2 regions of the Streptomyces sp. NPDC000594 genome follow, and region 1 is predicted to be linked to the other one. Evidence: predicted binding sites of a transcription regulator. Region 1 holds the regulator's gene; the other holds the start of a gene.

Region 1 (11,485 bases):
CGGACTACCTCGCCTTCTGGCAGGAGTACCACCTGTGCACCCTGACCACCCAGCGGCCGGACGGCAGCCCGCATGTGGTGCCGGTGGGAGTGACCTTCGAACCGGAGACCCGTACCGCGCGCGTGATCACCAACAAGGGCAGCCGGAAGGTCGCCAACATCCTGCGCTCCACCGACGAGGGGGGCGCCCGGGTGGCGGTCTGCCAGGTGGACCGGGGGCGCTGGGCGACGCTGGAGGGCCGCGCCCGGATCCGTACCGAGGCGGACGTGGTCGCGGACGCGGTGAGCCGCTACGCGGAGCGGTACGGGCGGACGCCGGGGCCCAACCCGGACCGGGTGGTCATCGAGATAACGGTGGAGCGGGCGCTGGGGCGCGGGGCGGGCATCAGCCGCGACGCCTGAGCGGCGGGACACCCGTACGGGGCGCCGAGGGTTCCTTCGCGGCACCCCGTACGGGAAAAGCACAGCGGCGCCATCGCGTTTCAGGTCCGCGATGGCGCCGCTGTGTGGGGGAAGCGCCTGAGCGATTTGGAACGACGGGGGAATCGCTCAAGCACTGCGGGGGGTGGCGGTGGTGGTGTCGGGCTCGGCCAGCTGCTGGTCGCGCTGGTCGAGGTTCACGAAGATCATTCCGTAGCGGATCGCGCACCGGACGGGCTGCGGCGCACCCCGGGGCCGGCGCAGGCACCGATAGGCGCGGACATCCTCGTCCTCCTCGCGTGCGACGACGATGGGCTCCCCGAACAGGGTGACCATCAGCGAGTCACCACGGTGGGGGATGGCCGTGACGAGGTCGATGAAGTGCCAACCCGAGCGGTAGGCGGTCGCCATCTCACGCCGGAAGACCCGGTCGTCCGGAGGAACGGTCATGCCTCGACGCCCATACCGGGAGCGGCACCCCAGGAGGGCTCCGAAACCTTGGCGGGTGTGAAGGCGCCCCAGGAGGGCTCCTTGATCCCGAACGTCTCGGACTGCCCGGCCTCGAAGGGCGCGGACACGGTCGCGGTGGGCTCCGATTCCCACGAGGGTGCACCGGAGACTCCCACGCCGAGCGCGGCAGCCGCTATGGCAAGAGCACTAAGAGCACGTAGCGTCCTAGACATGGGTGATCTCCACCTCGTTTGATCATTCCTCCTCCCCCGCGCATAAGACGATGTCTCACTCCGAACGCTTGCACCAGCGACGGCAGGCATCATGTTCCTGTAATGCAGGAGCCTGAGGGGGTGCATATGACGTCTAACGAGGGCGAATTCGGACACCCTCATGCAGACGGCGAGCTGTGCGAGGCTGGGAAAAGTCTGTACATCACCGCTCTTCGTACCGGCCGGATCGCCCGGTCCGAGGCGGAGCCGACACCATGCCTCTTCGATCTCGCTCTGCTGCACCCGGACCCCGATGACGCCCAGTGGCTCCGTCCCGTGCCGCCGACCACCGCACTGACACAGCTGATACACCCCATTGAGCGTGAGATCCAAGAGCGAAGGCGACGAACCATCGCGCTGACCGACGCTCTTGAGCCATTCATGGCGTACAGCGCGCAGAACACCGCGGCGCCGCTCGGGGTCACCGTCCTGGAGGGGCTCAACCGCATCAACGCCACCCTGGACCAGGTGACCGCGGACTGCACCGAGGAGCTGCTCACCATCCAGCCGGGCAGCGGCCGGCAGCCGCACATCCTGGAAAAGGCCCTGCGCAGAGTGGAACCGCTCATCGAGCGCGGGGTGCGGATGCGCACGCTCTACCAGCACACGGCGCGGCACCATCCGGCGACGCTCGCCTATATGGAGCTGGTCGGCCCGGCGGGGGTGGAGGTGCGGACGCTGGAGGAGATCGTCGAGCGGCTGATCATCGTGGACCGCAAGGTCGCCTTCATCCCGGCGAGCAGCGACCGGCTCTCCGCGCTGGAGCTGCGGCACAAGGGGATCGTCGAGTATCTCGTAGGCGTGTTCGAACAGTTCTGGCTGCATGGACTGCCCTGGGAGGAGCAGGTCACCTATGGCCCGGACCTGAACGGCATCACGGGGGTCCAGCGTTCCATCGCGAAACTGCTGGTGGAGGGGCATGTGGACGAGGCCATAGCCCGGCGGCTCGGGATGAACGTCCGTACCTGCCGGGCTCATATCGCCAAGCTGGGATCCTCGCTCGGCAGCGGCAGCCGGACCCAGTTGGGCTATCTGATCGCCCAGTCGAAGATCCTGGAGGACGACTCCTGACCGTTCGATGGCCGAACCGGGGCGCCTTCCGTCCACAGGTGTGAACAAGGCCGGAAAGCATTGCCCCGGGCGGTGATACGCGTGGGACGGGAGTTTTCCATGATTCAACTACGTGTAGGTGGGCAGGGGGTGGCGCGGACCGGGAGGAACCCGGCAGAGCCGTCCTGAGGGCCCCTCAGGCGCCTTACGGGGAAGGCCGGGTGGGTTTTCCGGGGGTACGGGAGGCAACGCCCCCTCCAGGGCCCCCAGAGCCTCCCGGGGGTGTACGGGGACCTCCCCGCCGCCCCGGGGTTCGGGTCCGGACGCGCCGGACGCGCCAGACGCGCCGGGACCGGTCCGGGCTGCCCGGGATTCGGTCCGGGCTTCCCGCCGGGACCGGGTCAGAGGCGGGTCGGGACCGGGTCAGAGCCGGGCCGGGCCGGGAGCGGGTCGGGAGCGGGTGCCGGCGGTGGTCAGGCCGCGGACACGAACAGGCCCCCGGGGCGCGAAAGCGCTCACCGGGGGCCGTACATCTGCGGGGCGGGGCTCAACGGACGGGGTCCGGGCCTGCGGCCGGAGGGCCGCCGGCGGTCACTCCGACCGCTTGGGCCGCCACACCACCAGCGCGCTCGCCTGCTGCACATCCTGGTACGGCACCAGATCGCGCCGGTAGGAGGCATGCACCTGGGCCTCGCGCTGACGGCTCGCCGCCGCCGCGCCGTCCAGCGCCGCCGACAGCTCGGCGACCCGGGACTGGAGCGCCGCGACCTGGTTCTCCAGCTCGATGATGCGCTTGATGCCCGCCAGATTGATGCCCTCGTCCTGGGAGAGCTGCTGGACGTTCCGGAGGAGTTCGATGTCACGGGCGGAATAGCGCCGCCCCCGTCCGGCGGTACGGTCCGGTGAGACCAGGCCCAGCCGGTCGTACTGCCGCAACGTTTGCGGATGCAGACCGGAGAGCTGGGCGGCCACCGAGATCACGTACACCGGGGACTCGTCCGTCAGCTCGTACGGGTGACGACGCCTTCCGTCCATGTCATGCTCCCTTCGCGGCCTGGAACAACTCGGCCCGCGGGTCCTCCTCCGCGGTGGCTTCGCGGTAGGCCGTCAGCGCTTCCTTCGCCTGTTCGCTCAGTTCCGTCGGGACCGTGATCTCCACGGTGACCAGGAGATCGCCCCGGGTGCCGTCCTTGCGGACCGCTCCCTTGCCGCGGGCCCGCATCGTCCGGCCGTTGGGCGTCCCGGGGGGCAGCTTCAGGGTGACCGGCGGCCCACCGAGGGTGGGTACCCTCACCTCACCGCCCAGAACCGCCTCGGTGAAGCTGACCGGCACGGTGACGGTGAGATTGTCACCCTTGCGGCCGAAGACCGGGTGCTCGCCGACATGGACGACGACATAGAGGTCACCGGCGGGACCGCCGCGCTCGCCCGGGGCGCCCTTGCCGCGCAGCCGGATCCGCTGGCCGTCGGAGACCCCCGGCGGGATACGGACCTGCATGGTGCGCGAGGAGCGGGCGCGCCCGCTGCCCTTGCAGACATCGCAGGGGTCCTGGGCGATCAGGCCCCGGCCCTTGCAGTCCACACAGGGGTCGGTCAGCGAGAAGGAGCCGGTGCCGCCGCGCGAGACCTGGCCGGTGCCGACACAGGTGGGGCAGACCCGGGGGTTGCCGTTCTTGTCGCCGGTGCCGGAACACGCCTTGCACGCGGCCGAGCTGGACATCCGCAGCGGGACCGTGGCCCCGTCGACGGCCTCGGTGAAGCTCAGCGTGACCTCGGACTCGACATCCTGGCCGCGCCGGGGCTGGGTCCGCGGACCGGCCGTACCCGCACCGCGGTTGAAGAGGCCGCCGAAGACATCGCCCAGACCGCCGCCGAAGCCGCCCGCGCCCTGACCGCCACCGCCGCCGCCCTGGGCACCGCCGAAGAGGTCGCCCAGGTCGAAGTTGAAATTGCCGCCACCGGCACCGGGGCCGGGGCGGAAGCCGCCGTTCCCGAAGAGCGCGCGGGCGTCGTCGTACTCCTTGCGCCGCTTGGGGTCGCCGAGGATGTCATTGGCCTCGGAGATCTCCTTGAAGCGCTCCTCGGCGGAGGAGTCGCCCTTGTTGGCGTCCGGGTGGAACTCGCGGGCGAGCTTCCGGTACGCCTTCTTGATCTCCGCTTCGGTCGCGTCCTTGGGGACGCCGAGGACCTTGTAGTAGTCCTTCTCGACGAAGTCCTTCGTACTCATCGACGTCCCTCCTCCCGGACGGTCACCGGGCCGTTCTTCCGGCGGATGCCGGGGTCGCTCCCCCGGCCGGGGCCGGGGTGGTGGTACTGCGCTTCATGCCGCGGTTCATGTCGCGGGTCGTGCTGTGGTTCGTATCGCGGGTCGTGCTGTGGGTCCCACCGCACATCCCGCTACGGGTCGTACTGCCGGCGGTCGCCGGGGCCTCCGTGCCTGCGGCCAGGAGACGGACAGGGGCCCGGGGGCCGTCCGGGGTCACACCCCGGACGGCCCCCCGGTCACATCCCCGGACGGTCCTGGTCCGCCGCGCGTCAGCCCTCGTCGGGGCCACCGCTCTCCTCGTCCTTCGCCGCCGCCTCGTCCTTGCCGGAGGCGGGGGCCGCGCCCGGCTGGGGCTCGGCCACCGCGACGCGGGCGGGGCGGATGGTGCGCTCGCCGATGCGATACCCCGGCTGGAGCACCGCGACGCATGTGGTCTCGGTGACATCCGGCGCGTAGCTGTGCATCAGCGCCTCGTGGATCGTCGGGTCGAAGGGCTCGCCCTCCTTGCCGAACTGCTGGAGGCCCATCTTCGCCGCCGCGGTCTCCAGGGACTCGGCGACCGACTTGAAGCCGCCCACCAGCTCCCCGTGCTCCCGGGCGCGCCCGATGTCGTCGAGCACGGGCAGCAGCTCGGTCAGGAGGGTCGCCGTGGCGACCTCCTTGACCGCTACCCGGTCCCGCTCCACCCGGCGGCGGTAGTTCTGGTACTCGGCCTGGAGCCGCTGGAGGTCGCCCGTGCGCTCGGTGAGCGCGGTACGCACCTGGTCCAGCTCGGCGGTCAGGCCGGTGATCCTTGCCGCGTCCCCTGCCGGGGCCGTCTTCTCCTCCTGCTCGCTGGAGTCGACGGCCTCGGCGGCGTCGTCAGGTGTGGCGCCGGAAGGGACGTCGGGCTTCTCCTCGAAGCCCGGGGTCTCCTCCGTCACGCGGCACCACCCTTGGGGTCCTTCTCGTCGTCCACGATCTCCGCGTCCACGACATCGTCCTCGGCCTTGGCCTGCTGGCCGGCGCCGCCCTGGGCGTCACCGCCCGCCGGCTGCTGCGCCTGGGCGTCGGCGTACATCGCCTGGCCGAGCTTCTGGGAGACGGCGGCGACCTTCTCGGTGGCGGTGCGGATCTCGGCGGAGTCCTCGCCCTTGAGCTTCTCCTTCAGCTCGGCGATGGCGGTCTCGACCTCGGTCTTGACCTCGCCCGGGACCTTGTCCTCGTTGTCCTTGAGGAACTTCTCGGTCTGGTAGACGAGCTGCTCGCCCTGGTTGCGGACCTCGGCGGCCTCGCGGCGGCGGTGGTCCTCGTCCGCGTACTGCTCGGCCTCCTGGCGCATCCGGTCGACCTCGTCCTTCGGCAGCGAGGAGCCGCCGGTGACGGTCATCTTCTGCTCCTTGCCGGTGCCCAGGTCCTTCGCCGTGACATGCATGATGCCGTTGGCGTCGATGTCGAAGGAGACCTCGATCTGCGGCACCCCGCGCGGGGCCGGCGGCAGGCCGGTCAGCTCGAACATGCCGAGCTTCTTGTTGTACGCCGCGATCTCGCGCTCGCCCTGGTAGACCTGGATCTGCACGGACGGCTGGTTGTCCTCGGCCGTGGTGAAGATCTCGGACCGCTTGGTCGGGATCGTGGTGTTGCGCTCGATCAGCTTGGTCATGATGCCGCCCTTGGTCTCGATACCGAGGGACAGCGGGGTCACGTCGAGGAGCAGGACGTCCTTGACCTCACCCTTGAGGACACCGGCCTGGAGCGAGGCGCCGATGGCGACGACCTCGTCCGGGTTCACACCCTTGTTGGCCTCCTTGCCGCCGGTCAGCTCCTTGACGAGCTCGGCGACGGCGGGCATACGGGTGGAACCGCCGACCAGGACCACGTGGTCGATCTCGGAGAGGGCGATGCCCGCGTCCTTGATGACGTTGTGGAAGGGGGTCTTGCAACGGTCCAGGAGGTCCGCGGTCAGCTGCTGGAACTGGGCCCGGGTGAGCTTCTCGTCCAGGTGCAGCGGGCCCTCGGCGGAGGCCGTGATGTAGGGCAGGTTGATCGACGTCTCGGTGGAGGACGACAGCTCGATCTTCGCCTTCTCCGCGGCCTCGCGGAGACGCTGGAGCGCCATCTTGTCCTTGCCGAGGTCCACGCCGTGACCGTTGGCGAACTGCTTCACCAGGAAGTCGACGACGCGCTGGTCCCAGTCGTCACCACCGAGGTGGTTGTCACCGTTGGTGGCCTTCACCTCGACGACGCCGTCGCCGATCTCCAGGAGGGACACGTCGAAGGTGCCGCCACCGAGGTCGAAGACGAGGATCGTCTGGTCGTCCTTGTCCAGGCCGTACGCCAGCGCGGCGGCCGTGGGCTCGTTGACGATGCGCAGGACGTTCAGACCCGCGATCTCACCGGCCTCCTTGGTGGCCTGGCGCTCGGAGTCGTTGAAGTACGCCGGAACGGTGATGACCGCGTCGGCGACCTTCTCGCCCAGGTAGGCCTCGGCGTCCCGCTTGAGCTTCTGCAGGATGAAGGCGCTCATCTGCTGCGGGTTGAAGGTCTTCCCGTCGATGTCGATCTTCCAGTCGGTGCCCATGTGGCGCTTCACCGAACGGATCGTCCGGTCCACATTGGTGACCGCCTGACGCTTGGCGACCTCTCCGACCAGCACTTCACCGTTCTTCGCGAAGGCGACGACGGACGGCGTGGTCCGGGCACCCTCGGCGTTGGTGATGACGGTGGGCTCGCCGCCCTCCAGAACGCTGACGACGGAGTTAGTCGTGCCCAGGTCGATGCCGACCGCACGTGCCATGTCAATTCCTCCAGCTGACTACTTGAGTGGAACTGGCTCAAGGATGCACGACTCCCCTTCCCTAGTCAACAGACCTGAGTCGAAGGCACTCAACTTTTATCCAGCGCTTATCCGCAGCCCTGGGGGTCACCGGGGCGGAGAGCGGGTGACCCCCAGGGCTGCGGGCGGGGGCACCGCGTGGCGGACGGCCCGTTTTCTGCCGCTATCTGCAAGAGTTCCCCGGTATCGGTATGCGTCACGCCCGCTCCGTACGTACCCGGGGACGGCGGGCGGCACGTACCCGGCCGGGGACGGCGGGCGGCGCCACGGGCGGGACGCAGGAGCGGGCGCGGGACCGGAGCGGGACCACCATGAGCGACGAGCGGGCGACGGGGCCGGACCGACGGGCCGGCGGAGCGGCGCGCTCCCGCCCCCCTCGGGCGCGGTGTGCGTCGGCCCCCGCGAAACGCCTGGTCGACCTGGCCATCGGCGCCCTGCTGCTGCTCGCGCTCTCCCCCGTACTGCTGACGGTCGCGGCGGCGGTGGCGGCGGCCTCCCGGGGCCCCGTCCTCGTCCCCCGGGTACGGGCGGGCCTCGCCGAGCGCCCCTTCGCCCTGCTCACCTTCCGTGCCGACCCCGCGACCAGGACCGGGCGGCTGCTGCGCCGCCACTTCCTCGACCACCTGCCCGAGCTGCTCCATGTCGTACGCGGGGAGATGTCCCTGGTCGGACCGCGCCCGGTGCCCCTGGAGACGGCCTGGTCGGCACGGGGCCCGGAGCGCGCCAGAAGCTCGGTGCGCCCCGGGATGACGGGCCCCTGGCAGATCGGGGGCCGCTCCGGCCTGCCCTGGGAGGAGCGCGCGGTGCTGGACCTCCACTATCTGGAGGAGCACTGGCTGGGCATGGACCTGTCGATCCTGGCGCGGACGGCCCTGCGGGCGATCAGGGGGCGCTCCCCGGCCGCGCGCACCCCGGGCGCTCCTGGCACCCCGGGGCGGCACACCCCCGGACCGCGCACCCCGGGGCGGCGCACCCCGGGGTGGCGGCGCCCCGCCCTCTGAGCGCGCTGCCGGCGTACACCCCTGGAGCGCCGCTGGAGCCGCGCGGGGAAGGCTCACCTGAGCGATACAGATCACCGGTCGCCTCACTACAGTGCGGCGTCAGAAATGGGTAGTGTCAGCAGAACTGGATAAGTTACCGCTTAGTAGTCTCGATCTTTCCCCACCTCGCAGGCCCGAGGAGCCCCGAAATGCAACTCGCCGCGATCGTCGTGTCACTGGTTCTGACCGTGGTCGGCGTTGCGCTCATCGCCCGCGCCGTCGCACAGATCTACCGGTTCGTGCTGCTCGGCCAGCCCGTCCCGGCCGGCAGCCGGACCGATGATCCCCAACAGCGCACGATCACCCTGGCCAAGGAGTTCCTGGGCCACACCCGGATGAACCGGTGGGGCATCGTGGGCTTCGCGCACTGGTTCGTCGCGATCGGCTTCCTCACCCTGCCACCGACCCTGGCCCAGGCGTACGGGCAGCTCTTCCAGGCCGACTGGGTCCTGCCGGTCCTCGGCGGCTTCCTCCCGTTCGAGATGTACATCGAGTTCATCGGCCTGATGACGGTGGTCGGCATCCTGGTGCTGATCGCGATCCGGCTGCTGAACCTCCCCTCCCGGCCGGGCCGCAAGTCACGCTTCGCGGGCTCCAAGGCATGGCAGGCGTACTTCGTCGAGTACGTGATCCTCACCATCGGCCTGGCCATCCTGGCCCTGCGCGGCCTTGAGGGCGCCATCCACCACGTCGACGGGTACGAGCCCGCGTACTTCGTCTCGTACCCCCTGGTCATGGCCTTCGAGGGGCTGGACGTCAGCACCCTCCAGACCCTCATCTACTTCACCGCCATGATCAAGATCGGCGTCTCGCTGATCTGGATGATCACGGTCTCGCTGAACACCAATATGGGCGTGGCCTGGCACCGCTTCCTGGGCTTCCCCAATATCTGGTTCAAGCGGAACGCCGACGGGGCCACCGCGCTGGGCGCGCTCCAGCCGATGACCTCCCGCGGCAAGGAGATCGACTTCGAGACCGTCTTCGAGGAGGACGAGGAGGCCGTCTTCGGCGTCTCCCAGGTCGAGCACTTCTCCTGGAAGGGCATCCTCGACTTCTCCACCTGCACCGAGTGCGGACGGTGCCAGTCGCAGTGCCCCGCCTGGAACACCGGCAAGCCGCTCTCCCCCAAGCTGCTGATCATGTCGCTGCGCGACCACGCGCACGCCAAGGCCCCCTATCTGCTGGCCGGCGGCGGCAGGACGATGGAGGGCGAGGAGAAGGCGACCGAGGAGCAGCTGAAGGACGTCCCCGCGAGCGCCCTGGCCGAGGCGGAGCGCCCGCTGATCGGCACCGCCGAGGAGAACGGCGTCATCGACCCGGATGTGCTCTGGTCCTGCACCACCTGCGGCGCCTGTGTGGAGCAGTGCCCGGTGGACATCGAGCACATCGACCACATCGTCGACATGCGCCGCTACCAGGTGATGATCGAGTCGGCCTTCCCCTCCGAGGCGGGCACGATGCTGAAGAACCTGGAGAAGAAGGGCAACCCCTGGGGGCTCGCCAAGAAGCAGCGCGTCGAGTGGACCAAGGAGGTCGATTTCGAGGTCCCGATCGTGGGCAGGGACATCGAGGACCTGACCGAGGTGGAGTACCTCTACTGGGTCGGCTGCGCGGGCGCCCTGGAGGACCGGGCGAAGAAGACCACCAAGGCCTTCGCCGAGCTGCTGCACATCGCGGGCGTGAAGTTCGCGATCATGGGCGGCGAGGAGAAGTGCACCGGTGACTCACCCCGGCGCCTGGGCAATGAGCCGCTCTTCCAGCAGCTGGGCCAGGAGAACGTGGCCATGCTGAACATGGCGTTCGGCGAGTCCTTCGACGACGACGGGAAGGTGGAGGAGTCCACCCGTAAGCCCAAGTCGTCCAAGAAAATCGTGTCGACCTGCCCGCACTGCTTCAACACCATCGCCAATGAGTACCCGCAGCTGGGCGGCGACTACGAGGTCATCCACCACACCCAGCTGCTCCAGCATCTGATCGACGAGGGCCGGCTGATCCCGGTCACCCCGGTCGAGGGGCTGATCACCTATCACGACCCCTGCTACCTGGGCCGTCACAACAAGATCTACACGCCTCCGCGCGAGATCATGGACAAGGTGCCGGGGCTGCGCCAGCAGGAGATGCACCGCCACAAGGAACGCGGCTTCTGCTGCGGCGCCGGTGGCGCGCGGATGTGGATGGAGGAGCGCATCGGCAAGCGGATCAACAACGAGCGGGTGGACGAGGCGCTCTCCCTCAACCCGGACATCGTCTCCACCGCCTGCCCGTTCTGCCTGGTGATGCTGACCGACTCGGTCAACGGCAAGAAGAACGACGGCCAGGCGAAGGAGAGCCTGAAGGTGGTGGACGTGGCCCAGCTGCTGCTGGAGTCGGTGAAGACCCCGCCGTCGGACCCGGCACCGTCCGAGGAGCCGGAGGGCGCTCCGGAGCCGGAGCCCGTGCAGTAGGCCCGTGGCGTGTGCCCCCGTACCCCCAGCGGTACGGGGGCACACCCGTACCCAGGGGGCGTCTCCTTGGGGGTGCCCCTAGGGGATGTCACAGGTCGGCCGCAAAGCACCCCTGACGCCCCTCCTGTCTGACTCGTCGCCCCGGGAGCGGGTACGTTCGGGAACGTGGCTGGATTCAGGATCGGACGCGGCCGGGACAACCGCACACAGCAGCAGCGACCGCAGGCACCACCCGGACACGGGGGTGGACAGGCGGCGCCGCCCCATGCCCAGCAGCAACAGCCGCCGCGGTGGCCGCAGTCGAGCCCGCCCGGCCACCAGGGCCACTCCGGACACCCTGGGCACCAGGGCCACCCCGGGCATCCCGGCCAGGGCGGACCGCCCGGCTACCCCGGCCACGGTGGGCACCCGGGGCACGGCGGCTACCCCGCACGGGGCCAGGGCGGCCACCCCGGCGGCCAGGGCGAGCCGGAGTACTTCGGCGAGCCCGACCCGTATCAGCAGCAGCGCCCCCACCACGGGCAGCAGCAGCACCACCACGGCGGGGGCCAGCAGGACCCGTACGCGAACAACCCCGGCCATACCCAGGCGTTCTCGGTGGAGGACCCCTACGGCGAGGGCGCGGTCTACCAGGCCGGCTCCTCCGCTGCTCCCCCGGCGGGCCCCCGGCTCCCGTGGAAGCAGCTGCTGAGCGGGATCGTGCTGCGGCCCACGGAGACGTTCTGGCAG
Region 2 (11,485 bases), on a different contig from region 1:
CACTGCGGGGGGTGACGGCCGCCAGCGCGGCCCGCTCCACCCGCCGCAGCAGCACATGGACCCGGGCGGCCAGCTCGCGCATGGAGAACGGCTTGGTCATGTAGTCGTCGGCGCCGACCCCCAGCCCGACCAGCATGTCGGTCTCGTCGTCACGGGCGGTGAGCATCAGCACCGGCACCGGCCGCTGGGACTGCACCCGGCGGCAGACCTCCAGCCCGTCGAAGCCGGGCAGCATCACATCGAGGACCATCAGATCGGGCTGCCACGCCTCGGCCGCGTCCACGGCGGCCGGCCCGTCGGCGGCGGTCTGCACCAGAAAGCCCTCGGCCCTCAGCCGGGCGGCGATGGCGTCGACGATGGTCGAGTCGTCCTCCACGACCAGCACCCGGCGCTGCGCACCGGGTGTGGCCGCGACACCGTTGTGGGTGGTGTGTGTCTGTTCCATCGCCCGCCCCTGTAAGCGCTCTCGCGAGTTGCCTGCGCGTTGTGGATCCATGTGTAGCTCAGCAGCGTAAAGGCAGTTGGAGGGTGCGGGCTACGCGGGCCGGACGGCAAGATGGACCACGTCAGGTACGCCTCGGGCAACCTGGATCTCTTCGGTTCTTACCCCGGTGAATCCGGCATTCCGCAGGGTGGCTTCGAATGTCGGGGAGGGTTGCGCGGACCAGACGGCGAGGACTCCGCCGGGGGTCAACCGTGCCCGGCACAGGGCCAGTCCGGCGGGGGTGTACAGGGAGTCGTTGTCCTCGGTGACGGTCCAGTCCGGCCCGTTGTCGATGTCCAGGCAGAGTGCGTCATAGCGGACATCGGTGTCACGGAGATGGGTGAGGAGATCCGTGGGGAGGATCACGCTCCTGGGGTCGGCCAGCGCGGCGGCGGAGACGGCCCCGAGCGGGCCCCGCAGATGCCAGTCGATGATGGCCGGTTCTCGCTCCACGACGGCGATATGTCGCCAGCCGGGCAGGGTGACGGCATGGGCCAGCGAGAAGCCCACGCCCAGGCCGCCGATGAGCAGCGCGGCGGATCCGTGCCCGGTGCCGGTGAGTTCGGCGTACGCGGCGTCGATCAGCAGCCGTTCGGAGCGGCCGTCCGAGGTGTCCATCAGGAAGCACCCATTGGCGACGATCTCGTGCACCTCGCCCCGGCGGCGCAGCACCACCTCCCCGTAAGGGCCGTCACGGCGGTCGAGGGTGACGGGGGCGTGGTACTGCTCGGCGGACAACATCGGGCCTCCGGTGCGGTGGTGCGGCGATGAGCGGCGGAGTACCGTCCGGCGGTACGGGAATCGTGCCGCCGTGCCGCACCCGCGCCGCTCATCGTGGTCGGCCGCCGCCGCCCGCGCCAGCGGGTTTCACCCCCCGGTGGCGTGTCCCGGCCGTTGTGGCCGGGGTCAGCGGCGGCCCTCGGGACGGGGTCCGCGCCAGGCGGCGAGGGCGGTCCCGGCGGCGAGCAGCGCCAGGGCCGTCAGCCAGGCACCGGTGTCGCCGTCGGGCCGCAGCGGCCAGGACCAGACCACGGGCGACCCCTCGGGGAGCGGGCCCACGAGGGGCACCGTGACCAGGTACGCCAGCGGGGGCAGCCAGCTCAGCCGGGCACCGAGCGGGACGGCCCCGGCGGCGGCGAGGCCCACTGCGCCGAGGAGGACCCGGGCGGTGGTCGCGAGGGTCGCCCCCTCCTCGCTCAGCGGCGAGGTCACCGCCGCCGCGGCGACGGCGAACACGGTCAGGCCGAGGAGCTGGGCCGCCCGGGGCAGCCACCCGGGGCGGGCCGCGGTCCGGTCCAGTTCGGCGCTGTCGCTGTGGAGCGCGGCACCGATGGCCACGGCGGCCAGCAGCGGGCCCGCGAGCCAGGCCCAGGCGGCCGGGCCGGGGAAGGCCGGGCCCCGCCCCGACGGGGGATCCCCCCACCAGAAGGTCAGCAGGGCCGCCGCCGTGAGCACCGCCAGGGTGACGGGGACCCGGCGGGAACGGGCGTACAGCAGAGGTCCGCTCAGCCCGTTCACAGCGCGGGCACCCGGTCCGGGGCGCACGCCTTGAGCGCGCCGAAGTAGCCGGAGAGCCAGCGACGGCGCTCCTCGGGGCCCAGCGCGGCGAACCGGTCGAAGGTCCGGATGAACTCCGCCTTTTGGGCGGCCTCGTCCTCGCTCCAGCGGTACCCCTTGGCCGCCTGGGCGCCCGTGTGGCCACGAGGGGAGCCGAGCCACTCCTGGAGCCCTGTCTCCAGGCGGTAGAGCCGGTCGTCGTCGGACATGCAGTCGTCCCTTCGGTGGATGAGTCCGGCAGCCGCCGCCCACGCGAACAGCTCCGGGTCGCCCAGCCGGCCCCGGGTCACGGTCTGGGTCTGGCCGTACGGGGCGAGCGGGTTCATCCCGGCGTACTCGGCGCCCTCCACCATCCGGGCGGGCAGGTTCTCGACCCCCTCCAGCCGGTCGAGCAGGGGGGTGAGCGCCCGCTTCACCTCCGGGAGCAGCCCGGGGTGCACAGCCTTGACGCAGAGCGCGGGCCGTACGGAGGTGTCGCAGACCGTCCGGCGGGTCAGCGGGTCGTCCCGCCACATCCGCTCGTTGTACTCGGAGATCAGCACACCGCAGAGGGCGGCGACGGCCAGCGGCACCACGGCGGTCCAGCGGCGCCGGGCCGCGTACCCGAGGACGGCGGCGAGAGCCAGGCCGGCCGGCCAGCCGATCGCGACCAGGGGCTGCCACCACACCGGTATGTCGGCGATGTACGAGCTCCAGGTGGCGGGGGTGAGGTAGTGCGGCGGACTGGTCGAGTACGACCCGGCCCCGAGGAGCACATAGGTCCCGATCCCGGCGAGGGGCGCGGTGATCCGCCAGGGTGCCAGGGCCCCGAGTACATGTCCGAGCATCGCCCCCGAGAGCACCAGGGCGGTGCTCGCGACGACGGCCGACAGCCGGGGCGCGCCCGCCCAGGTGTACGGCCAGGAGGCCAGCAGCACGAGCACGGCGGCGGCGAGGAAGGCACCGGCCGCCCAGAGCGCGGTGGGCAGCCCCGCCGAGACGGTGCGGGCGAGCCGGCCCCGGGTGGTGGAGGCCAGCAGCTCCCCGGTGCCCCGGCGGCGCTCCCGCCCGCCCTGCCAGCAGCCGGCGGCGACCGCGAGCGGGGTGGCCATCAGGGTGCCGGTGGCATGCAGCATGGAGGCGGTCTCGCCCCAGTGGCCCTGCCACTCCCCGGCCCGGTAGACAGCGGAGAGGCCGACGACGCCCAGGATGAGCGCCCCGGTCCACGGCCCGGTGCCGCGCAGCACCTCCCCGCGCAGCGGATGCCCCTTCCACCGGCCCCCGCCGCCCGGCTTCCCGCCCGCGCGCACGCTCTCCGTCCGCTCCTCGGTCCCGACGCCGCTCATCGCCGCCCTCCGCCCCTGAGTGCCCGGGTGCCGCCGGCGGTGGCGACCGGCCGGTGGTGGGCCGGGGCGCACCCGGGCATCACCCGGTGGTCACCGGTGCGGGGTCGGCGGGCCTCCGGCCGTACGGCGGTGGGTCCGGTCGGGCAGGTGCGGGCCGTCCGGGCGAGGCCGGGGTCCCAGCTGCCGCCGCCGGGCCTGCCGGGGAGGCCGGTATCGGCGAGGGGGGTCGGAGGAGTCGTGCGGCGGCTCATCGTGCGGAGTCCTTCCGGGACCGGGCGCCGCGCTCGCGGTGGGCGCGGAGGGCGGCGGTGTAGCCGCGTTCGATCGGGCTGGTGGCCGGGTCGGGCGGGCCGTCCGGGCCGGCCGGTCCTTCGGTGGGGGCCGGGGTGCCGAGCGCGGTCAGCTCGGCCGTGGTGCCCCGGTAGGCGACCCGCCCGGCCTCGATCAGGGTCACCTCGGAGCACGCGGTGGCCACGTCCTCGACCAGATGGGTGGAGACCACCACCGTGGAAGCGGTGCCCACTTCCCGGAGCAGTGCTCTGAATTCGACGCGCTGCTCCGGATCGAGACCGGCCGTCGGCTCGTCCAGCAGCAGCAGCTCGGGTTCATTGACGATCGCCTGGGCGATCCCCACCCGCCGGACCATGCCCCCGGAGAGGGAGCCCACCTTGGCGTCGATACGGTCGCCGAGCCCGACCCGCTCCACCGCCCGCTCCACGGCGGCGGGCGTCCGGTCCGCCGGAAGCTCCTTCAGCCAGGCGATGTACGCCACGAACTCCCGCACGGTGAAGCCGGGGTAGTAGCCGAACTCCTGGGGGAGATAGCCCAGCCGCCGCCGCAGCCGGGTCAGCTCCCGGCGGTCCGATGCGTCATGGCCGAGCAGCTCCACCTTTCCCTGGGCCGGCGCGGCCACCGTGGCCAGCACCCGTACCAGGGAGGTCTTGCCCGCGCCGTTCGGCCCGAGCAGACCGTGGACACCGGTGCCGAACTCCAGGTCGACGGCGTCCAGTGCCACCGTCCGCCGGTGACGCACGGTCACCCCCGTGACCCGCGCGACCTGCTCCCGGGCCGCTCCCGCACCCGTACGCGTACCCCCACTCTCTCCAGCCGGACGCACACTCTCTCCAGACGGACTCACACGGTCTCCAGACGGTCGAAGGACGAACGGCGCAGGATCAGCAGTCCCGCGCTCAGCAGTGCCGCCACGGCCCACCCGGCCTGGGCGGCGGGACCGGCGATCAGGCCGGTCACCTCCTCGGTGACCCGGCGCGGCACCGGGCCGAGGAGCGGGCCGACCAGCAGCAGCCAGCCGCAGGCCAGGCCGGTGGCGGCCCGGCCGCACCCCACGAAGGAGCCGAGGGCCAGGGCGGCCAGGGTCAGCGCCAGACCGGGCAGCAGCCACAGGGCCGGGCCCGGCACCGCCGCGTCCGCGGGCAGGGTGGGCAGCAGCGCCCCCGCCGCGGCCGTCAGCGGCAGGCTGACCAGGAGCACCACGGCGGCCCTGGTCAGCAGCAGCCGCAGCCCGCCGGAGGGGGTGGACGCGGTGATCTCGTGCAGCGGGTCGGCGTACCGCCCGTAGGAGAGGGCCACCCCCAGCAGCGGCATCACCGGTGAGAGGGCGAGCAGCAGCGGCCGGGCGGCGGGGGAGCCCATTCCGTACGCCAGCAGCAGCGCCACGCCGATCACCGCCGCCAGCGCCAGCGGCCAGGCCCCCCGTACCGCCGGTCCCGCCGCCCAGGCGATCCGGGCGGCGCGCCCCGCCATCCGGGAGGACGCGGCACGGCCGGGCGCGGGGGCGGTCCGGGACGGCGCGGATGTCCGGGCCCCGTCGAGGAGCGCCGCACGGATCAGGTCCAGCTCCGGACCGGCCGGGCCCCGCCGGACCGCGGCCGAGACCCGGGCCGCGCAGCCGCCGCAGCCCTCGATGTGCTTCTCCAGCGACCAGGCGTCCGGCTCCGCGACGGAGCCGTCCGCGTACCGCAGGGCCAGCCCGTCGGTCACATGCCAGTCGCTCATATGCCAGTCGCTCACGCGGTGCCTCCCAGCGGCCGGTTCCGGGGGGCGAGCGGTTCCAGGGCCGCGCGCAGCTCCCGGCGGGCCCGCAGGGCCCGGGACTTGACGGTGCCCTCGGGAATGCCGAGCACCTGGGCGGCCTCACGGGTGGTGAGGCCGTCCACGACGGTGGCGCGCAGGACATCGCGCAGCTCGGGGGAGATCCGCTCCAGGGCGCTGCCCAGCTCCCCGTACTCCAGACCGGTCAGCACCCGCTCCTCGGCGGAGGGCACCCGGTCGGCGGGGAGGGCGGCCTGCGGCAGCTGTCTCGTGTGCCGCTCCCCGGCGCGCCGGGCGTCCAGGAGCCGCCGGGCGGCGATCACCCAGAGCCAGCCGCCCGCCTCGGGGCCCCGATGGGTCCCGGCGTTCCGCCAGACCGCGACAAAGGTGTCCTGCACCACCTCGCGCACGGTCTCCGGGTCGGCGCAGCGGCGGCTCAGCCGGGCGTGCAGCCAGCCGGAGTGCCGGTCGTAGAGGACGGCCAGCGCGTCGGCGTCCCCCCGGGCGACGGCGCGCAGCAGCGTGCCGTCGTCCTGTTCTCGCCTGTCTCCCCCGCGGGGGCGGATCCATCTCACACCCCCTCTATCGCCGCGCACCGCGCTCCCGGTTCTCCGCCCCCGTTCCCGCCCCGTTTTCGCTGATCGCTCAGAGCGAACAGGGGCCCGGGAACATCGGCGGCGGCTCATGCATTGACACCACATACCTTCATTGAGTCTCTACCGCTCAAGTTCACTGCCCTAGGGGAGATCATGGCTGCTGAGTCCCAGACCGTCACACCGCTCACCCTGCCCGTGCTGCCGCTGGACGACGAGGTCGTCCTGCCCGGGATGGTGGTGCCCCTGGATCTGACGGACAGCGAGGTGCGCGCCGCGGTGGAGGCCGCTCAGGCCGCCGCCACCAGCGGCAGCAAGCCGAAGGTGCTCCTTGTTCCCCGGGTCGACGGGCGGTACGCGGCCATCGGCGTCCTCGGCGCCGTCGAGCAGGTCGGCAGGCTCTCCGACGGCGACCCCGGCGCCCTGATCCGCGGTGTGGGCCGGATCCGTATCGGCTCCGGCACCACCGGCCCCGGCGCCGCCCTCTGGGTCGAGGGCACCCGGGTCGAGGAGTCCGTCCCCGAACCGCTGCCCGGCCAGATCGCCGAGCTGGTCACCGAGTACAAGGCACTCGCCACCGAATGGCTGAAGAAGCGCGGCGCCTGGCAGGTCGTGGACCGGGTGCAGCAGATCGAGGGCGTCTCCCAGCTCGCCGACAACTCCGGCTACTCCCCCTTCCTCACCACCACCCAGAAGATCGAGCTGCTGGAGACCGCCGACCCGGTCACCCGGCTGCGGCTCGCCACCGACCAGCTCCGTGAGCACCTCGCCGAGCAGGATGTCGCCGAGTCCATCGCCAAGGACGTCCAGGAGGGCGTCGACAAGCAGCAGCGCGAGTTCCTGCTCCGCCGCCAGCTGGACGCCGTCCGCAAGGAGCTGCGCGAGCTGAACGGCGAGGCGGAGGGCGAGGAGTCCGACGACTACCGCGCCCGGGTGGAGGCGGCCGACCTGCCGGAGAAGGTCCGCGAGGCCGCCCTCAAGGAGGTCGAGAAGCTGGAGCGGGCCAGCGACCAGAACCCCGAGGCGGCCTGGATCCGCACCTGGCTGGACACCGTCCTCGAACTGCCGTGGAACGAGCGGACCGATGACGGCGCCGCCTCCGACATCACCGCCGCCCGGGCCGTCCTGGACGCGGAGCACGCCGGTCTGGAGGACGTGAAGGAGCGGATCACCGAATACCTGGCGGTGCGCAAGCGGCGCGCCGACCGGGGGCTCGGTGTGGTCGGCGGGCGGCGCGGGGGCGCGGTGCTCGCGCTCGTCGGCCCGCCGGGCGTGGGCAAGACCTCGCTCGGTGAGTCCGTCGCCCACGCCATGGGCCGGAAGTTCGTCCGGGTCGCCCTCGGCGGTGTCCGGGACGAGGCGGAGATCCGCGGCCACCGGCGCACCTATGTCGGCGCGCTGCCCGGCCGGATCGTCCGGGCGGTCAAGGAGGCCGGTTCCATGAACCCGGTGATCCTCCTGGACGAGATCGACAAGGTCGGCTCCGACTTCCGGGGCGACCCCGCCGCCGCCCTGCTCGAAGTGCTCGACCCGGCGCAGAACCACACCTTCCGGGACCACTACCTGGAGGTCGAGCTGGATCTGAGCGATGTGGTCTTCCTGGCCACCGCCAATGTGCTGGAGGCCATCCCCGAGGCGCTGCTCGACCGGATGGAGCTGGTCCGGCTGGACGGCTACACCGAGGACGAGAAGGTCGTCATCGCCCGTGACCACCTCCTCCCGCGCCAGCTGGACCGGGCCGGTCTGGAGGTGGGCGAGGTCGTCCTGGCCGACGCCGCGCTGCGGAAGCTGGCCGGCGAGTACACCCGGGAGGCCGGGGTCCGGAATCTGGAGCGGGCCGTCGCCCGGCTGCTGCGCAAGGTCGCGGCCCAGGTGGAGCTGGGGGAGAAGGAGCTGCCCCTGACCGTCGGCGCGGAGGAGCTGCGCGGGCTGATCGGACGGCCGCACCATGTGCCCGAGTCGGCGCAGGACCCGGCCGAGCGGCGGACCGCCGTGCCCGGCGTCGCCACCGGGCTCGCGGTCACCGGCGCGGGCGGTGACGTCCTCTTCGTGGAGGCGTCCCTGGCCGATCCGGAGACCGGGGCCGCCGGGCTCACCCTCACCGGGCAGCTCGGCGATGTGATGCAGGAGTCGGCGCGGATCGCGCTGAGCTTCCTGCGCTCGCACGGCGCGGAGACCGAGCTTCCGGTCGCCGATCTGAAGGACCGGGGTGTGCACATCCACTTCCCGGCGGGCGCGGTCCCCAAGGACGGCCCGAGCGCGGGCATCACCATGACGACCGCGCTGGCCTCGCTGCTCTCCGGGCGGCCGGTCCGTACCGATGTGGCGATGACCGGCGAGGTCTCGCTGACCGGCCGGGTCCTCCCGATCGGCGGCGTCAAGCAGAAGCTGCTGGCCGCGCACCGGGCGGGGATCACCACCGTGGTCATCCCCAAGCGGAACGAGGCCGACCTCGACGATGTCCCGGCGGAGATCCTGGACACCCTGGAGGTCCACCCGGTCACCGATGTCCGGCAGGTCCTGGAGATCGCTCTGACCCCGGCGTCGGCCCCGGACCGGCTGACGGTCCCCGCCGCGGCCTGACGCCCTCCCGCCGGGCTCCCCGCCCGGCACCCGCCCCGGCCGGCACCTCCCCCCGCCGGCCGGGGCCCGCTCACCGTCCCCCGCCGCGCCCCCGTCCCGTCCGGGGGCTCCGGCCGCGCCCCCGCCCCGTCCGGGGTCCCCGCTCCGGGAAACCCCGGGCGGGGGACGCGCCGATCCGGGGTTCCGGCCCGGTGAGGAACGGCCAGGAGGTTTCCCCGCCCGGGACCCGAACGTGCCCGGGACCCGAACGTGCCCGGGACCCGAACGTGCCCGGGACCCGAACGTGCCCGGGACCTGAGCCCGCCCGGGACCCGAGCCCGCCCGGGAATCCCTCCGCCCCGCCGGGAGGGCCTCCGCCCGGAAATCCCCGGGCGGCGGGCGGCGTTCCTCGGTCACCATGGCCGGATGGAAACCACCGCCCCACCCTGGGGGGACCCGGAGCTGCGCGCCGACTGCGCCAGCTGCTCCGGTCTCTGCTGTGTCGCGCTCCCCTTCGCGGCCTCCGCCGACTTCGCCGTGGACAAGCCCGCCGGGCAGCCCTGCCGCAACCTCGACCGCGACTTCCGCTGCGGCATCCACACCCGGCTGCGCACGGGCGGCTTCACCGGATGCGCGGTGTACGACTGCTTCGGGGCGGGGCAGAAGATCTCCCGGCACACCTCCGGCGGCGACTGGCGGCACGACCGGGCCGGCGCCGCGGCCACCTTCGCGGCCCTCCCCGTCGTACGCCTCCTCCAGGAACTGCGGTGGTACCTCCGCGAGACGCTGGCCCACGCCGCCGCCCGTCCCGTCCACGACCGGGCCCGGGAGCTGCTGGCGCGGACCGAGGAGCTGACCGGCCTGGACCCGGACCGGCTCGCCGCCCTCGATACGGCCGCCCACCGGCAGCGGGTCGGCGCGGTGCTCCAGCGGGCGAGCGAACTCGTCCGGGCCCCGGCCGGCCGCCGGGCCAAGGACCGCAAGGGCGCCGACCTCCTGGGCGCCCGGCTGCGCGGCGCCGATCTGCGCGGGGCGAGCCTGCGCGGCGCCCTGCTCATCGCCGCCGATCTCACCGGGGCGGATCTGCGGGGCGCCGATCTCCTGGGGGCGGATCTGCGCGACACCGAGCTGTCCGGCGCCGATCTGACGGGGAGCCTCTTCCTCACCCGGCCGCAGCTGAACGCGGCCCGGGGGGACCGGGCCACCCGGCTCTCCCCCGGCGTCGAGCGCCCCGCGCACTGGTCCTGACCCGGCGGCCCTCCTGGGGCGGGCCGCCCCCGGCACCCGGGGGCGGCCCTGGTGGTCAGGTCAGCCGGTGGCCAGCGCCGTGACCCGTTCGAGCGCCCCGTTGAAGCGGTTGTGATCGCCGACGAGCGGCCCCGACGAGGTGTACTGCCACATCGTGTGGACGCTCCACCCGGCGGGCAGCGGCCCCGGAGACGTGTTGTACCGGGGGAGCCACAGGGGGTTGGCCGCGCCGAACCCCGCGTACCCGCCGGTGCACTGGGTCCACCAGCTGGTCGCGGTGTAGATCACCGCGTCCCGGCCGGTCCGGGTCCGGTAGCGGTCCAGGAACTCCCGGATCCAGCTCACCATCTGGGTGGGCGTCCGGCCGTAACAGGTGTCGCCGTACGGGTTCCACTCGATGTCCAGCGCGCCCGGCAGGGTCCTGCCGTCCCGGCTCCAGCCACCGCCGTGGTCGACGAAGTAGTCGGCCTGGACGCTCCCGCTCGTCGTGTCGGGCGTGGCGAAGTGGTACGCGCCCCGGATCATCCCGGTGGTGTACGAGCCGCTGTACTGCTGGGAGTAGTAGGGGTTGCGGTAGTAGGTCCCCTCGGTGGCCTTCACATAGGCCCACTTCACCCCGGAGTCCCACAGGGCGGGCCAGTCGACGTTCCCCTGATGGCTGGAGACATCGACCCCCTCGGTCTGGACGGCGCGGCTGTCCGGGGGCAGCGGCCCCTGGCCGTCATGGGCGATGACCCCCATGCCCAGATAGGCGGAGCCGCGCGGCGGGGCGTCCCACCAGGGCAGGGCGGACCAGGTTCCGGTCGGCGGGGGAGCGGCGGCCCCGGCCGGGAAGGGAGCGGTGGCTCCGGTCGGCGGGGGAGCGGTGGCTCCGGCCGGGGACGGATGGGCGATCAGAAGGGACAGGAGAGAGGGGACGGCGAGGAGCGCGGCGACCACCCGTGACCGGCGGCGCGGCCTCCCCCGCAAGGACTTGGAATGGAAAGTTCCGGATCTCTGCACGGACCCAGCCTGCCCCCGATCACCGGCGGCGGTGCGGTGCGGCGGCGCGGCGGCGTACCGGGATGGAGCAACGATGGAGCAATATGGAGTGAACATGCCATGAGGCTCATCGGGTACGGCGCTCCGCGCGGAGAGGACCACTCCGGCGGGGACCGGACCGCCACCCGGGGGCCCTGGCTGCGAAATACTGATGAGGCCGCGACCGCCGCCGTCGCCGGTGCGGACATGCAGGGAAACCGGAATGCGTACGAGGGGTGCTGACGTGCACAGAACCGACACGGGGAGAACGGACGGCCCCGGCGGCGGGAGCGGGGTCGACCGCGAGTTCCTGGCGCTGGAGCGGGAGTTGGCGGTCTTCCTCCGCCGCGCCCGCGCCTCCTCGGGCGAGATGGCCCGGCAGCTCCACCCCGATCTGGAGGCCTCCGCCTACGGTCTGCTCGTCCGGCTGGAGGAGACCGGCTCGCTGCGGGCCACGGATCTCGCGGGGTACTTCGGCGTCGGCAAGGCCACGATGAGCCGTCAGCTCCGGGCGCTCGAACGGCTCGGCCTGGTGGTGCGCGAGCCCGATCCGGCGGACGGCCGGGCATCACTCATCCGGCTCACCGAAGAAGGGCTCCACCGGTTCCGCCGGGTGAGGGACGCCCGCCGGGAGCGCTATGTCG

Evidence for each region. Region 1 encodes HspR, which represses chaperone genes until heat shock. Its sites were predicted from a motif close to TTGAGNNNNNNNNNCTCAA; they were not measured.
Region 2: a site for HspR is predicted at 6,127-6,145, ahead of lon (endopeptidase La). Genes of this name have one in related genera too.

The regions. Positions count from the first base shown of each region.
Region 1 is NZ_JBEPCY010000003.1:303,323-314,807, forward strand. Features, by position in the region: gene ABT354_RS06360 (pyridoxamine 5'-phosphate oxidase family protein) at 1-401, shown strand, start outside; gene ABT354_RS06365 ((2Fe-2S)-binding protein) at 549-869, opposite strand; gene ABT354_RS06370 (hypothetical protein) at 866-997, opposite strand; gene ABT354_RS06375 (helix-turn-helix transcriptional regulator) at 1,229-2,212, shown strand; gene ABT354_RS06380 (heat shock protein transcriptional repressor HspR) at 2,783-3,226, opposite strand; gene dnaJ (molecular chaperone DnaJ) at 3,228-4,418, opposite strand; gene grpE (nucleotide exchange factor GrpE) at 4,727-5,380, opposite strand; gene dnaK (molecular chaperone DnaK) at 5,377-7,233, opposite strand; gene ABT354_RS06400 (sugar transferase) at 7,584-8,273, shown strand; gene ABT354_RS06405 (heterodisulfide reductase-related iron-sulfur binding cluster) at 8,462-10,756, shown strand; gene ABT354_RS06410 (Yip1 family protein) at 10,922-11,485, shown strand, end outside.
Region 2 is NZ_JBEPCY010000004.1:226,405-237,889, forward strand. Features, by position in the region: gene ABT354_RS08250 (response regulator transcription factor) at 1-445, opposite strand, end outside; gene ABT354_RS08255 (spermidine synthase family protein) at 536-1,225, opposite strand; gene ABT354_RS08260 (hypothetical protein) at 1,391-2,002, opposite strand; gene ABT354_RS08265 (hypothetical protein) at 1,999-3,366, opposite strand; gene ABT354_RS08270 (hypothetical protein) at 3,363-3,617, opposite strand; gene ABT354_RS08275 (ABC transporter ATP-binding protein) at 3,614-4,405, opposite strand; gene ABT354_RS08280 (zf-HC2 domain-containing protein) at 4,501-5,382, opposite strand; gene ABT354_RS08285 (RNA polymerase sigma factor) at 5,394-5,993, opposite strand; gene lon (endopeptidase La) at 6,168-8,594, shown strand; gene ABT354_RS08295 (pentapeptide repeat-containing protein) at 9,000-9,821, shown strand; gene ABT354_RS08300 (lysozyme) at 9,882-10,790, opposite strand; gene ABT354_RS08305 (MarR family winged helix-turn-helix transcriptional regulator) at 11,065-11,485, shown strand, end outside.